Regions from separate parts of the Ruegeria sp. C11 genome, predicted to be linked through region 3. Evidence: riboswitches for the same ligand, from Rfam matches in the RefSeq annotation. Region 3 holds a riboswitch; each other region holds the start of a gene.
The links. Region 3 has a riboswitch for cobalamin ahead of ACR0NA_RS18165 (DUF1636 family protein). Riboswitches for the same ligand answer to the same signal wherever they lie in the genome.

Region 1 (4,275 bases), on a different contig from region 3:
CTGTTTGACGACCTCAGCAGCGGCCCCATCCTGAGCCATGCGCGCGAGGATTCCGATCTGGTGGGCGTTGGCAAACGCGCGGGCCGCCCTTCGCCCAAACAGGACCATGTAAGCCGCCTGCTGGTGGATTATGCGAAAACCGGCGCCCGCGTCGTTCGGTTGAAATCTGGCGATGGAGGGCTTTTCGGACGGCTGGAAGAGGAACTCGTTGCCCTACGCGCCGCCGGGATCGAGTATGAAATCATCCCCGGCATCCCCTCAGCTGTCGCAGCGGCAGCGGCGGCGGGCATCCCGCTGACACGGCGCCTGACCGCCCGGCGGGTGCAATTCGTCACCGGCCATGATGTCAGCGGCCAGTTACCCACAGACCTGAACCTGCCTGCGCTGGCCGATCCCGATGCGACGACGGTGGTCTTCATGGGCAAACGCACTTTTCCTTTGCTGGTCGACGCACTGCACGAACACGGCCTGCCGCTGGATACGCCCGCCTTGATGGCCGAGTCGGTTTCAACACCTGATCAAAAATTGCACCGCGCGACGGTTGGCGCGCTGTCCGAGCAGCTGGCGGCTGAGATCGGCACAGCCCCTGCCCTGATCCTGTACGGCCCCTTGGCAGAGTTCGACGATGTTTGACCTGACCCTGATCGGTATCGGCACCGGCAACCCCGACCATGTGACCTTTCAGGGCGCAAAAGCCATTCAGGCTGCGGACTTGATCCTCATTCCCCGCAAGGGCGAGAACAAAGCCGATCTGGCCGGGCTGCGGGAAGAAATCATTGCTTCAGTGACGGACACCCCACCCCAGATTGCCTATTTCGATATCCCAAAGCGCCGCTCCGACGATGGCTATCTTCGTGGTGTGGACGAATGGCATGACGCCATTGCCCTGCGCTGGCAGGAAGCGATCTCGGCCCATCCTAACGCACGTCATGTCGCCCTGCTGATCTGGGGCGACCCGTCGCTTTATGACAGTTCGCTTCGAATCGCCTCACGACTGGACCCGCAACCAGAGACCCGCGTGATCCCCGGCATTACCGCGCTGCAAGCGTTGACGGCAGCCCATTCGATTCCGATCAATGATCTGGGCGCACCATACGTTGTGACCACTGGGCGGAGAATCCGCGAGGAAGGCTGGCCGGAACACGCTTCGAAAGTGGCGGTGATGCTGGACGGAGAGTGCTCGTTCCAGAGCCTTGAGATGGCCGATTATGACATCTGGTGGGGCGCTTACGTCGGGATGAAAGAGGAAATCCTGATCAAAGGCCCCTTGAATGAAGTTTGCCAGGAGATTCTGGCCAACCGCGCGATGCACAGGGCTGCGCATGGCTGGATCATGGATATCTATTTGCTGAAAAAGCGCGAGAACTGACCTAAAAGGTCGCAAATGAAGATTGCGCCTTAGTCGCCTTAACGGCTAAATGGAAGGGTCTGGTCCCGCCGGAGCAATCCGGATGCTAAGAGGGAATTTGGTGCGACTTTCGTGAAAGTCAAAGCCAGAGCCGCCCCCGCGACTGTAAGCGGTGAGCCCCTGTTCAACCGGCCACTCCCGATCCTCGGGGGGAAGGCGAACAGAGGCACCGACCCGCAAGCCAGGAGACCTGCCAGGCGAGAAACTAAAAACCGGCCGTCGGGTGCGGCGGCACAGGAGGACAAGAAATGACGACAAAAACGCTTAAGGCATCCGCCGCGAATACAGGCATCCTTCCCGCCATTTTCGCTGTGGTTCTGGGTCTGGGGATCGTTACTCTGGCTGGCCACGTTCAGGCATCGGCCCTGCACGACGCCGCACACGACGTGCGTCACGCAACCGGCTTTCCCTGCCACTGAGACCATGTTCAGTCGCATTCTGACCAGCGCGTTGTTCGCTGGTGCTGCAGCAGGGCTGATAGCCGCTCTGCTGCAGCTTGCATTCGTGCAGCCGGTATTACTGCACGCGGAACTTTACGAGTCCGGTGAACTGGTTCATTTCGGCGGAGAAGCTGTTTCAGCCCATCCCGATCTGCCCGGCATGTTTTCCGACCTTCAGCGCGACGCGCTGAGTGTGATCTTCACGATGTTTATCTACACAGGGTATGCATTGGCTCTGGTCGCCCTGATGTCGGTTGCCGAAGGTCAGGGGCACGAGGTCAACGGCCGAACCGGCGTGTTGTGGGGCCTTGCCGGTTTTATTGCACTTCACTTCGCTCCGGGTTTCTCACTGGCGCCTGAAGTGCCCGGTGTTGCTGCAGCCGATGTCTATGACCGGCAGATCTGGTGGTGGGCAACTGCAGCCGCCGCAGCCGTGGCCATGTGGCTGATTGCCTTTGGGGGCAATATCATCAGCTATGTGATTGCAGCGATCCTTTTGCTGGCTCCGCATGTCATCGGCGCACCTGAACCCGATGTGTTCACTGGTCCTGTGCCAACCGAAATCGGCGCCTTGTTCGCCGCGCGCGCTTTCGGCATCGGTCTAGTGGCGTGGATTCTGGTCGGTGCATTTGCAGGTTTTTTCTGGCAAAGCGAAAGCAAAGGCGCAGAAGCTAACACCTGATCATGTATGAAGTTTGCCCGCCGGAGTAACTCCGGCGGGCGTTTCATTTTCGCAAGGAAAAGAAATGTCCCGCTCACTTGCACTTTTTGCCATTGGTCTGGTCTTTGGCGGCGGCGCCGGGTTTGTGTTGGCTGCAGCCAATGGTGTTACCTTTGATGGTCATGATCATTCGGACCCATCTCATCACGGCGGCGCGCATGCCGAAGCTGCAGCGCATGACCATTCCAAAACCATCAGCCTGCCCGCCGGACCCAATGCACCGGGGCTGGAGATCGACCTGATCAAAGACCCGATGGCAGGTTGGAATTTGCATGTCCAACCGCAGAATTTCCGTTTCGCGCCGGAAAATGCCTCGGCTGATGACAGGCCGGGCGAAGGTCACGCGCATGTCTATGTCAACGGAGCCAAACTGGCGCGCCTTTATGGCAACTGGATGCACATCCCGGATTTGCCGAAAGGCGAGGTCGAGGTCGAGGTGTCGCTGAACGCCAACAGCCACAGCCCGCTGGCAGTGGATGACGTACCTGTCAGCGCCAAACTGACGATTCAGGTGGAGTGAAGCGCCGGAATACGCGCGCGCAGACATAAACGAAGTCGCCCGCAAGGCCGGGCGTCTTCAATCCAGCCCATGGGGCTGTTCAGATAAGTTTGGCACGTTGCAGCAATATCATCTGCATCAGCCTGCACATCGATCCCGGAAAACACATATGAGGCCATGCCTTCACCTTGCAGTGCAAGCACTGCGGGTTCTTCGCAGCTGCTGAAACAGGCGTGTTCGCCAAGCTGAACGTGATCTTCCAATCCAGCGCGCGCCAACGCCGCGCGCACAGCCAGCCATTCGGCGTCACGATCCCGTGCCCCGGTACAGCTGCTGCAGATCATCAGCCTCATCCGCTCTGAACTCATCCCGCCCTCGTCCATGTTTTCACTGTTACTGCGGCTTTCGCTGGCGGTGTGCAAGCACTCAACGCGCGGATACACACGGGAATGTGAGCGCATCCAAAGCGGAATTCTGGCATCAAGTCCCCGTGAAGACACCGGAGGGCGAAAAATGAAACCACACTGGGTAGCATTGTGTCTGCTGGCCCTGCCCGCCTGGGCCGATGATTTGCAGCCGCGCGACGGTTGGGCCGTGTATCCGACTGACAAGTCCTACGATGAACTGGTGCCGGACGTTGTCGCATCAGTAAAGGCCAACGACCTGATAGTCGTCACACAGGCCGGACCGACTAAGGCCGCAGCAGCACGAGGCATAAACATTCCGGGCAACCGGGTGATCGGTGCCTTCAACAATGACTACGCGGTGCGCGTTCTGGAAACCTCGACCGCCGCCATGATCGAGGCGCCGATCCGTTTCTACGTGACCGAAAATGAGGACGGAACATCCACCCTTTCCTACAAGACACCCAGCCATGTATTTTCACCCTATGCCGAAGAAGGCGGCGAGGCTCTGGCCGGAATTGCCCGGGAACTGGACCAAAAGTTTCAGGACATCGCGGAATCCGCAATCAAATAGTCACACTGACGTGATCCGGCTTGCACCCGCCCGCTGCCTCCGCAATCTGCTGCACAGCAAGATGAACGGAGCATACTGATGCAGGATCACCCCCCCCGCGCCGCGGACCTTTTGGCCACAAGACTTTATGAGGCAGGGTGTCGCCACGCCTTCGGAATGCCCGGCGGCGAGGTTCTGACGCTGGTGGATGCGCTGGAACGGGCCGGAATTGCCTTTCATCTGGCCAAGC
Region 2 (4,275 bases), on a different contig from region 3:
AGCCACGACCTGTTCGCGCAGCCAATCGGCAGCAAGCGGAGCTTTCAGTGAAGGCGCAAACAGGCCCACAGCGTCGAACCCGCGCGCGCGGAGGCTGCGGATCAGGGCGGCGACAGGGGCGGTGTCTGCCGAGGTCAGATAGGCCCGGTAGAACGTCACAAGGATGCGTTTTGTATCGCCCGAGAACGCCTTGTCCACGGGGATCACGCCACGATCCGGGCACCATGCGCCGCATTCGGGAAGGGTCTTGGCACCCATCACCGGACCGGCGTACAAGCCCGCCGCCAGCGCCATCTGGGCCAGCGCGGCCTGCGCTGCGACCTCGCCACCCGTGTCACACAGATGCGCCAGCCGCCGCAGGGTCGAGACGGGCAGGGTCGAATAGTCGTCCAGCCGCGTATCCTCGCGCCCGTCCGCGGGCAGCACGGCCAATGCAATGCCCTTGGCCTGCGCCAGTGCCAGCACCTGCTGCACCCCGTAGGACCAGTAGGGTACACCACCGATCAGGCGGATCAGGATACCTTTCGCGCCTTCCAGCGTCTGTTCGACATAAGTATCGACCGACAGTGGGTGCTTCAGTGCCGTCAGGTTGGCCAGCCGCATCGTCGGCATCCGCCCCTCGGGTCCGCCACCGCGATGCCAGCCTGCCGCGAAAGCGCCAAGGTCGCTGTCCGAAAAGGACAGCACCACCAGATCTGCCGGGCTCTGGCCCAGATCGGTCGGGGTCTCGGTTTCTTCTAACCCGTGGCTTTCGCGGAAGACGACGTGCATGTGCGGTTACTCGGCGGCCTCGGCAACACCCACGAGGATATCGCGGATTTGGGCCTCTTTGATGTCGTCATGCTCGGCAATGACCACCAGACGCGAGCGACGCTCTTCGCCGGGTTCCCACGGGCGGTCATACTGGTGCCGCACGCGTGCGCCAACGGCCTGCACCAGCAGGCGCATCGGTTTGCCCTGAACGGCGGCATAACCTTTGACGCGCAGTATGTTCAGCTCGTTGGCCAGACGTTCGATATTGGCGACCAATTGAGCCGGATCGGTCTGTTCCGGCAGTTCAACGATGATGCTTTCGAAATCGTCATGCTCGTGATCATGATGGCCGTCGTGATGCGACGGACGGGCGTCCATGTCATCCTCGGCTGCGGCCTCAAGCCCCAATACGACGCGCACGTCAACGGCACCTTCGGCCACCTCGACGACGGGCAGGGGGCGCGGAGCCTCAGCTGCAATGATCTCTTTGGCCTTGGCAACGCCTTCCGGACCGGCCAGATCGGGTTTGGTCAGCAGGATAATGTCGGCACACGAAATCTGGTCCTCGAACACTTCGGACAGCGGCGTTTCGTGGTCAATCGAGTCATCGGCCAAGCGCTGTGCATCCACAGCTTCGACATTCGGAGCAAAGCGACCGGCGGCCACGGCTTCGGCATCGGCCAGAGCGATCACGCCGTCCACGGTGATTTTCGAACGGATATCCGGCCAATCAAACGCCTTCAGCAGCGGCTTGGGCAGCGCGAGGCCGGAGGTCTCGATCAGGATGTGGTCGGGGCGTGGCTCCAGCGCCATCAACGCCTCGATAGTCGGGATGAAATCATCGGCCACGGTGCAGCAGATGCAGCCATTGGCCAGTTCCATGATGTTTTCCGCCGGACAATCCGGGATCGCGCAGGATTTCAGGATGTCACCATCGACGCCCACATCACCGAATTCGTTGACAACAACGGCCAGACGCTTGCCTTGCGGGTTCTGCATCAGGTGGCGCACCAGCGTGGTTTTGCCCGAGCCCAGAAAGCCGGTGATCACAGTAACGGGGAGTTTTTCGAGGTTGCTCATTTCAGGGCTCCAATCGGGGGAATGCGGGCCGCACAGTTTTTGCGGAAATGTTCAGGACGTTCGCGCCACTTCACCAGACCGTCTTCGGTCTCAAGATATTTGGTGGTGCCTTCGACGATGGTTTCGACGTGGTCGGTTTCGTTCAGGTTTTCGTAGACAAAAGTCCAGCGGGATGGGCCGCCGCGCAGGACAATGGAACAGCCCTGATCGCAGTTCGACAGACATTCCACCGCTTTGAGGTTTACTCCGTCAGGCAGCTCGGCCTGTTCCAGCGCTTTGTGCAGCAAGGTGCCAGGGCGCTTCGCGTCGTCCTCGATAGGCAGCCCACGACGGCACGTGGTGCAGACCAGCAGCTCGACTGGCGCGGTCTCGGTCATGTCTCTCATCCCCCCAAATCCTCTTCGCGGGGGACGGGGTTTCATGCGGGCCACGTATCACGACATGGACCCGGCACCGGAACACCCCGCCCGGTTACATCTACGGCTGCTGGCAGGTCTCCCGGCTTGCGGATGTCAGAGCTCTGGCTCTGGCAGATGTCCCGCCTTCCCGGCCTTGCGGGCCAGTGGCTTTGGGCACCCTCTCCGGTCACGGTCGCGGGGGCGGCTGCGTTTGACGGAAAACCGCTGACGCATTCCCTTTTCATCCATTTAAAAATGGACACCAACGCATGCGACATGCGGCACGGGCAGGGGGCTTGTCAAGCGTACTGGCGCCCTTGTGACACGCCGCATCCGAAAAGCGACTTGAGGCAGTCAGTCAGCGTCATGGGTCGCCAAACGCTCCTGCAACCATGCCTCGAACAGCCGCGCAGGAGTGGACGGCTGCGACCCCGTTGTCGCGCGGATCAGGTAATGTGACTGGGCAAATGGAATCGGCGGCCCCACCAATTGCAGCGGCGCGCCCTGCGTGATGGCGTTGCGGGCAAACCGGGTTAGAACGGTGGCATAACCCGCGCCTGCCATCACCAATTGCAGCGCGGCCACCGTCGTGTCCACAGAATGACGGGCCGAATTCTCGGCAACGGCGAGGCCATTGGCCTCGAAATATCTTGCCCAGTTATCCTCATATCCCAGAATATGAACCAGAGGTCCGTTTCGCAGGTCTTTGAGCCCGGGGAGCGGGTCACCAGCACGACAAACAGGCACAATGGTTTCAGAGCAGAGCTTTTCGGCAATCACGCCGGGCCAGTCGCCATATCCCAGCCGAATTTCTACATCCACGTCCCCCGGAGCAACGCTGTCATTCCAGATATGGGACACAAGGCGCACGGGAATGTCAGGGAACTGGCGACAGAACTCAGGCAACTCGGCTGCAATCCAATAGGTGGCGGTTGAAATGGCCGCCCTGATGGTCAGGCTTTGCCGGGTCGCCGGGCCAAACAGACTGTTGGTGCTCAGTGCGATGTCGGACAGCGCCCGCCGGACAGTCAGCGCATAGGACTGTCCCAGTTCAGTCAGGTCCAGTCGGCGTGCATTGCGAGTGAACAGTTTTTCCCCAAGTTCAGCCTCAAGCGACCTTATGTGCAGTGAAACCGCTGTTTGCGTCAGGCCCAGTTCCTGCGCGGCGACAGTAAAGTTCAGATGGCGCGCGGCGGATTCGAAACTGCGCAACCAGGCCGGATTTGGGAGGCGGTCCATTTATCACCAAAAAAATTTTATGATTGCGACTGTTATTATTCGTTTCTGTTGCCCTTATCCAGCATTGATAATCCGCGTGTGAATCGCGAATGCGCAAATGGCCACTCTGGGAGGAATAGGCATGAAAGTTGGCTTCATAGGTTTGGGAAACGTGGGCGGCAAGCTTTCGGGTTCGCTGTTGCGCAATGGGGTCGATCTGACCGTTCATGATCTGAACAGGGATCTGGTCGAGGAATTTGTAGCTCGTGGAGCGAAAGCGGCGGACAATCCAGCGCAGTTGATGCGCGACTGCGACGCAGTGATAACCTGCCTGCCGTCGCCTTCCGCTTCGGACGCGGTGATGCAGCAGATGTTGCCCGAGGTGAAAGAAGGCAAGATCTGGATGGAGATGTCCACCACGGATGAGGCCGAAGCAAAACGCCTTGGCGCTATGGTCATCGAACGTGGCGGTGCGGCAGTGGATTGCCCGGTCTCGGGGGGATGCCACCGGGCGGCGACCGGCAACATCTCGATTTTCGCAGGCTGTGATCGCGCGACGTTCGAACAAATTTTGCCATTTCTGACCACGATGGGCCGCCGTATCCTGCATACCGGCGACCTGGGCTCTGCTTCCGTCCTTAAGGTTTTGACCAACTATCTGGCCACCGCCAACCTGATCACCTGCGCCGAAGCGTTGGTCACCGCAAAAGCGGCTGGCATGGACCTGAACACAACCTATGAAGCTATAAAGATTTCGTCGGGCACCTCGTTTGTGCATGAAACCGAAAGCCAGGTGATCCTGAACGGTTCGCGCGATATTTCATTC
Region 3 (4,275 bases):
GCAGGGTCCAGAATCCCAGAACATCTCCGGTCACTGTTATGACGAACACGGCCCCTGCAGCGGCGCCGGATGACAGGCCGAAAAGGAATGGATCCGCCAGATCGTTGCGCGTTGTTGTTTGCAGGACGACGCCAACGATGCCCAGCCCCGCACCGATCACGGCGGCAAACAATGCGCGCGGCAGGCGCAGGTCAAATACGATCCGGTGAAGCGGCGACATATCCCCATCGCTAAGCCCCGTTCCAAGCAGAACGGCGGTGATTGTGTCGGAGACCGGGATGGACGTGGTGCCGTAAATGGTTGAAATCAGCAAGAGGGCGGCCAGAACGACCGCCCCCAGCACAAGTGTCAGACCGGATCGGCCCATATCAGTTGAGACCCGGATGCATGGCCTGTGCCATTTTCGAGATCGCTTTAATATTCGCCGGTCCGGGGGTCAGTTCCTCGTACCGCAGGCCAATCCAGCGCTCGTTCTTCACGGCGTCGGTCTGGGACATCACCGGATGTTCCTGAAGAAACTTGAACGTGTCCGCAGCCCCGTTTCCGGTCTGATAATCCAGCAGCACCAGAAATTCTGGATTCGCGGCGGCCACCGCCTCCCACGAGGTACGGCCCCAGCTGGTGTCCATGTCATGCGTGACATTCTCACCGCCAGCGGCGGCGATCATCGCGTCCGGGATGGCGAATTTGCCCGCGGTAAACGGCGCATCCGCCGGACCGTCCAGCAGGAAGACGCGCGGTTTGGGCAGGTCTGCGGTCTGAGCTTCAAGCGCGTGCAGCTCTTCCTTCCAGCCTGTGACCAGCGCCTCAGCCTTGTCCTCGACATGCATGACCTTACCCAGCCGCAGAACGTCATCGAACAGCAGGCCCATGCTGGCCTCGGGGCGGTCCTTGTCCAGATGCACGCAACTTTCGGTCAGGATCATGGTCTTGATGCCAAAGGGCTCCAGCGTGTCCGGCGTGACGTCACCGCCCGGCTTCATGCCGTAATACCAGCCAGCGAAGAACAGGTCAGGCTCGACGGCCACAAGGTTTTCGACTGTCGGATATTTGGGCGCCAGCTCCGGGATTTCACCGCGCAACTTGTCGAATTCCGGGCTGGTCTTGTACCAGCCGGTGATGCCGGTCAGGCCGACGATCTTCTCCTGCAGACCCAGCGCAAAGGCCATGTCAGTCATGTTCATGTCGTGCACGACCAGCCGTTCAGGCTGAGTTTCGAACACCAGCGGTTCGCCACAGTTGTCAACGCTGACTTCATGCGCGGACACGGCGCCTGCCATGGCTGTGATCAGCGCCATGGACCAGATGTGTTTCATTCGGGAATGCTCCTTGGTTTAGGTTGAGACTGTTATTCTTCGGATATCCAGCGCCGGGATCACGCGGCCTTCGTGGTGAAAGCACAGGTAGTCGACGCCAAACGTGTCGCGGACCCGTTCCGGGGTCAGCACATCGGCCACGGGGCCAAATCCCGTAAGCCGCGTGGATTTAATAAGCGCCACATGGGTGGCGAATTCGGGAATCATCACCAGATCGTGGACGATCATCACCACCGTGATGCCCAGCTCGGCAACCAACGACAGCATCCTCCCCTTGGCATCCGGGTCCAGATGGTTGGTGGGTTCGTCCAGAAACAGCAGTGATGGATTCTGCGCCAAAGCACGGGCGATATGGGCGCGTTGCCGCTCACCCCCGGACAGCATTGCCATCCGTTTGTCTGCCAATGCATTCAGGCCGGTCAGGTTCAGTACCCTTTCCAGTTCTGCTGCGTGTTCTGCAGCCGAACGGTCGGCCCGAATCGGAATCTGACCCATCGCGACGTAATCCCGCAACAAAAGCCTCCCATCGGGAAGCTCTTGCTGGCTGACAACGGCTATCATCCGGGCCCGGTCTTTGGCGGGCATCTGTTTCAGGCTGCGCCCCTTGACCAGAACGTCGCCCAGCACGATCTCAGCCGTCCCGCACAGCAGGTTCAAAAGCGTTGTTTTTCCAGCCCCATTCGGACCGGCAATTGCCAGTATCGCGCCCTCGTCCAACTCAAACGAGGCGTCCTGCAGCAGGACATCACCGTTGAGCGCATAGTATTCGAGGTCTCGCGCAACCAGAAAGGCCGAGGTCGTCATGATGGCTCCTGCAATTGGATCCCAGGCAAACGTGAAAGCGTTTTTGTAAAAAGTGGACCCGGCCGGTCGGTGGCATTGGTCCAGCCATCTGGGCTGTCGTGGTATTGCTGTGCAAATTCGGCCAACGCCTCGATGTCTTCCGCGCTTTCAATGTCGCCGAACAGATACTGAGCTTTGCAGACGGCCTGAAATCCGACAGTTGTTGGCTGCGCGCAACCGGCCATACAGGCAACTGTGCGGATAGCGAATCCCGTCGGCAGCTTTCCGGTCAGCGCATTGCGCATGGCCCCGACAGACAGTGTGCCGCGACAGGTCGAGCAGATCAGAAGGAAATGGTCAGGTGTTTCCGACATTGTCCGCTCCGCTTAAAGCCAAGCGCGGACAGAAGGTGCCGATCATGTAAACACGTGTCAGACGTGCCATCAAAGCCTCCTTCCAGGACGCCCCGCCCCGGGTTGGTTAAACATGCGATGGCAGGTCTCCTGACTTGCGGATCGTCGCTTGGCCTTCCTTCCCGGCCCTTTTGGCCAGTGGTTGTTTGGCGTCGCTCACCGCTTACAGTTGCGGGGGCAGTTACGGACTTGGCACCGACAGGCGGACCGCACCGTATTCCCTTTTCATCCCCTGGGCGTACCATGGGGAACCATCTGTGTCCTGATTGTCCTAGACCGGATGTCTTGTCAATCGGGACCTGAAACAAAACCTCTCGAGCGCAGTTTTTGCATTCGACTTCGTCAAGCCGAGATGAATGAGACACGGACCTCATTCACGTTCGGGACATGAGTTTGAAAACAGTTGATTGCCGGTCACGGGCAAGCGTTCTGGCTTCGGCTTCGCTCAGGGACCGAAGTGTTTCCTCCGCCGTGAGACCTCGGGCCTGCGACTTTGACCAAATGCGTCGCGCGGATGTGGGGGACCATGGCAAGGCTGCTTCGGACAACCAACGCCTTAACGGCGCTGGCAAGCCGTCAAATGCAGCCATTGGATCATCGGAACGCCGCTTGCGTCGTAAACTGCATTGCCCGAGATTCCGACTCATGCTTCGTCTTCCGGGTCGAACACGGGGTCCAGCACCAGTACAAGCCGGGTCTGACCTGTACCCTCAATTGGCGGCGAGCGATGCAACAGCCCGAACGATGGCTGTTCGGGCCACAGCTTCCCCCGCAAGAGAATTGGAGCGCCGGTTTCAACGGTGAACACATGTGCTGGATCCGTTCCATCCTGCGAAATACCGTACTGTGTTCCGGTACCGCGATAAGTGCAAACCAACCGCGCGGTAATCGCATCAATATGAAATTTGCGACAGGCGTTGGTGGTCACAACATCCAACCGCAATCGCAGGTACCTTGCATTCAACAGGTCCGAGAACATGTCAGCCAGGGACACGATATCATCCTGTAACCACCCTCTTTCAGGAGTGTCAGGCAAACCAGACCAGTCGCAGAGGTTCGCCAGGGCATCCCTGACCGCGTTCGACGGCATAATGACCCGACCGCGAGGCAGAACCTCCGGGTCAAGCCCGTTCAGCCAGCTTTGGACGTCGGCAGGCGCATGCCGCCGCCAGATCGCAGCAGCGCATCCGGGTTGCAGAAACGTGGCGAATGACGATGGGTTTTCCGCGACCGCGACGCCAATGGCGGCGTCTTTTTCCAGCGTTTCGGCAAAGTTCATGCGGCATCCTCCATCCGCCGCCAGATTGGAAACGGGTCCGGATAGTCGGGCAATGTGTCGGGCCCCATGGCTGCAGCTGCAGGAACAAGACAGGCATCCAACCGCGCCTTCAAAGCCGGCCAGTCAATGCCCGCTCCGATGAAGACGATTTCCTGACGACGATCACCCCAGGGTTCTTGCCAGTGGGCCTGCATGTAGGCTTTCGCACTGTCATGTGTAGGGCGCCGCTCCTCCGGTACCGACGCCCACCAGGTGCCCAGCGGTTTTACACTGGACAGCGCCCCGGCCAGCGAAAATTCGGCTACCCAGTCGGGTCGTGTCGAGATCCAAAAGTGCCCTTTGGCCCGGATCACCCCCGGCAGATGGCCGTTGAGGACTTTCAAAATGCGCTCGGGAACAAACGGAAGCCGTGCCCGGTACACATATGAGGTGACGCCATATTCCTCGGTCTCTGGCACATGATCGGCAAATCCGTACAGCTCCT

Region 1: it holds a riboswitch for cobalamin, as region 3 does, so the genes downstream of both, ACR0NA_RS03030 (CbtB domain-containing protein) here and ACR0NA_RS18165 (DUF1636 family protein) in region 3, are expected to answer to the same signal.
Region 2: it holds a riboswitch for cobalamin, as region 3 does, so the genes downstream of both, ACR0NA_RS02960 (DUF1636 family protein) here and ACR0NA_RS18165 (DUF1636 family protein) in region 3, are expected to answer to the same signal.

The regions. Positions count from the first base shown of each region.
Region 1 covers NZ_JBQFSB010000001.1:593,533-597,807, forward strand. The annotation lists gene cobA (uroporphyrinogen-III C-methyltransferase) at 1-633, shown strand, start outside; gene cobF (precorrin-6A synthase (deacetylating)) at 626-1,369, shown strand; cobalamin riboswitch at 1,413-1,620, shown strand; gene ACR0NA_RS03030 (CbtB domain-containing protein) at 1,657-1,827, shown strand; gene ACR0NA_RS03035 (CbtA family protein) at 1,832-2,530, shown strand; gene ACR0NA_RS03040 (hypothetical protein) at 2,595-3,089, shown strand; gene ACR0NA_RS03045 (DUF1636 family protein) at 3,077-3,451, opposite strand; gene ACR0NA_RS03050 (DUF302 domain-containing protein) at 3,582-4,046, shown strand; gene ACR0NA_RS03055 (thiamine pyrophosphate-binding protein) at 4,125-4,275, shown strand, end outside.
Region 2 covers NZ_JBQFSB010000001.1:579,016-583,290, reverse strand. The annotation lists gene cobN (cobaltochelatase subunit CobN) at 1-771, opposite strand, end outside; gene cobW (cobalamin biosynthesis protein CobW) at 778-1,833, opposite strand; gene ACR0NA_RS02960 (DUF1636 family protein) at 1,830-2,210, opposite strand; cobalamin riboswitch at 2,305-2,513, opposite strand; gene ACR0NA_RS02955 (LysR substrate-binding domain-containing protein) at 2,586-3,470, opposite strand; gene ACR0NA_RS02950 (NAD(P)-dependent oxidoreductase) at 3,592-4,275, shown strand, end outside.
Region 3 covers NZ_JBQFSB010000011.1:81,821-86,095, reverse strand. The annotation lists gene ACR0NA_RS18180 (FecCD family ABC transporter permease) at 1-367, opposite strand, end outside; gene ACR0NA_RS18175 (ABC transporter substrate-binding protein) at 369-1,316, opposite strand; gene ACR0NA_RS18170 (ABC transporter ATP-binding protein) at 1,335-2,120, opposite strand; gene ACR0NA_RS18165 (DUF1636 family protein) at 2,117-2,473, opposite strand; cobalamin riboswitch at 2,576-2,782, opposite strand; gene ACR0NA_RS18160 (DUF6525 family protein) at 2,887-3,159, opposite strand; gene ACR0NA_RS18155 (DUF1826 domain-containing protein) at 3,156-3,791, opposite strand; gene ACR0NA_RS18150 (GTP-binding protein) at 3,788-4,275, opposite strand, start outside.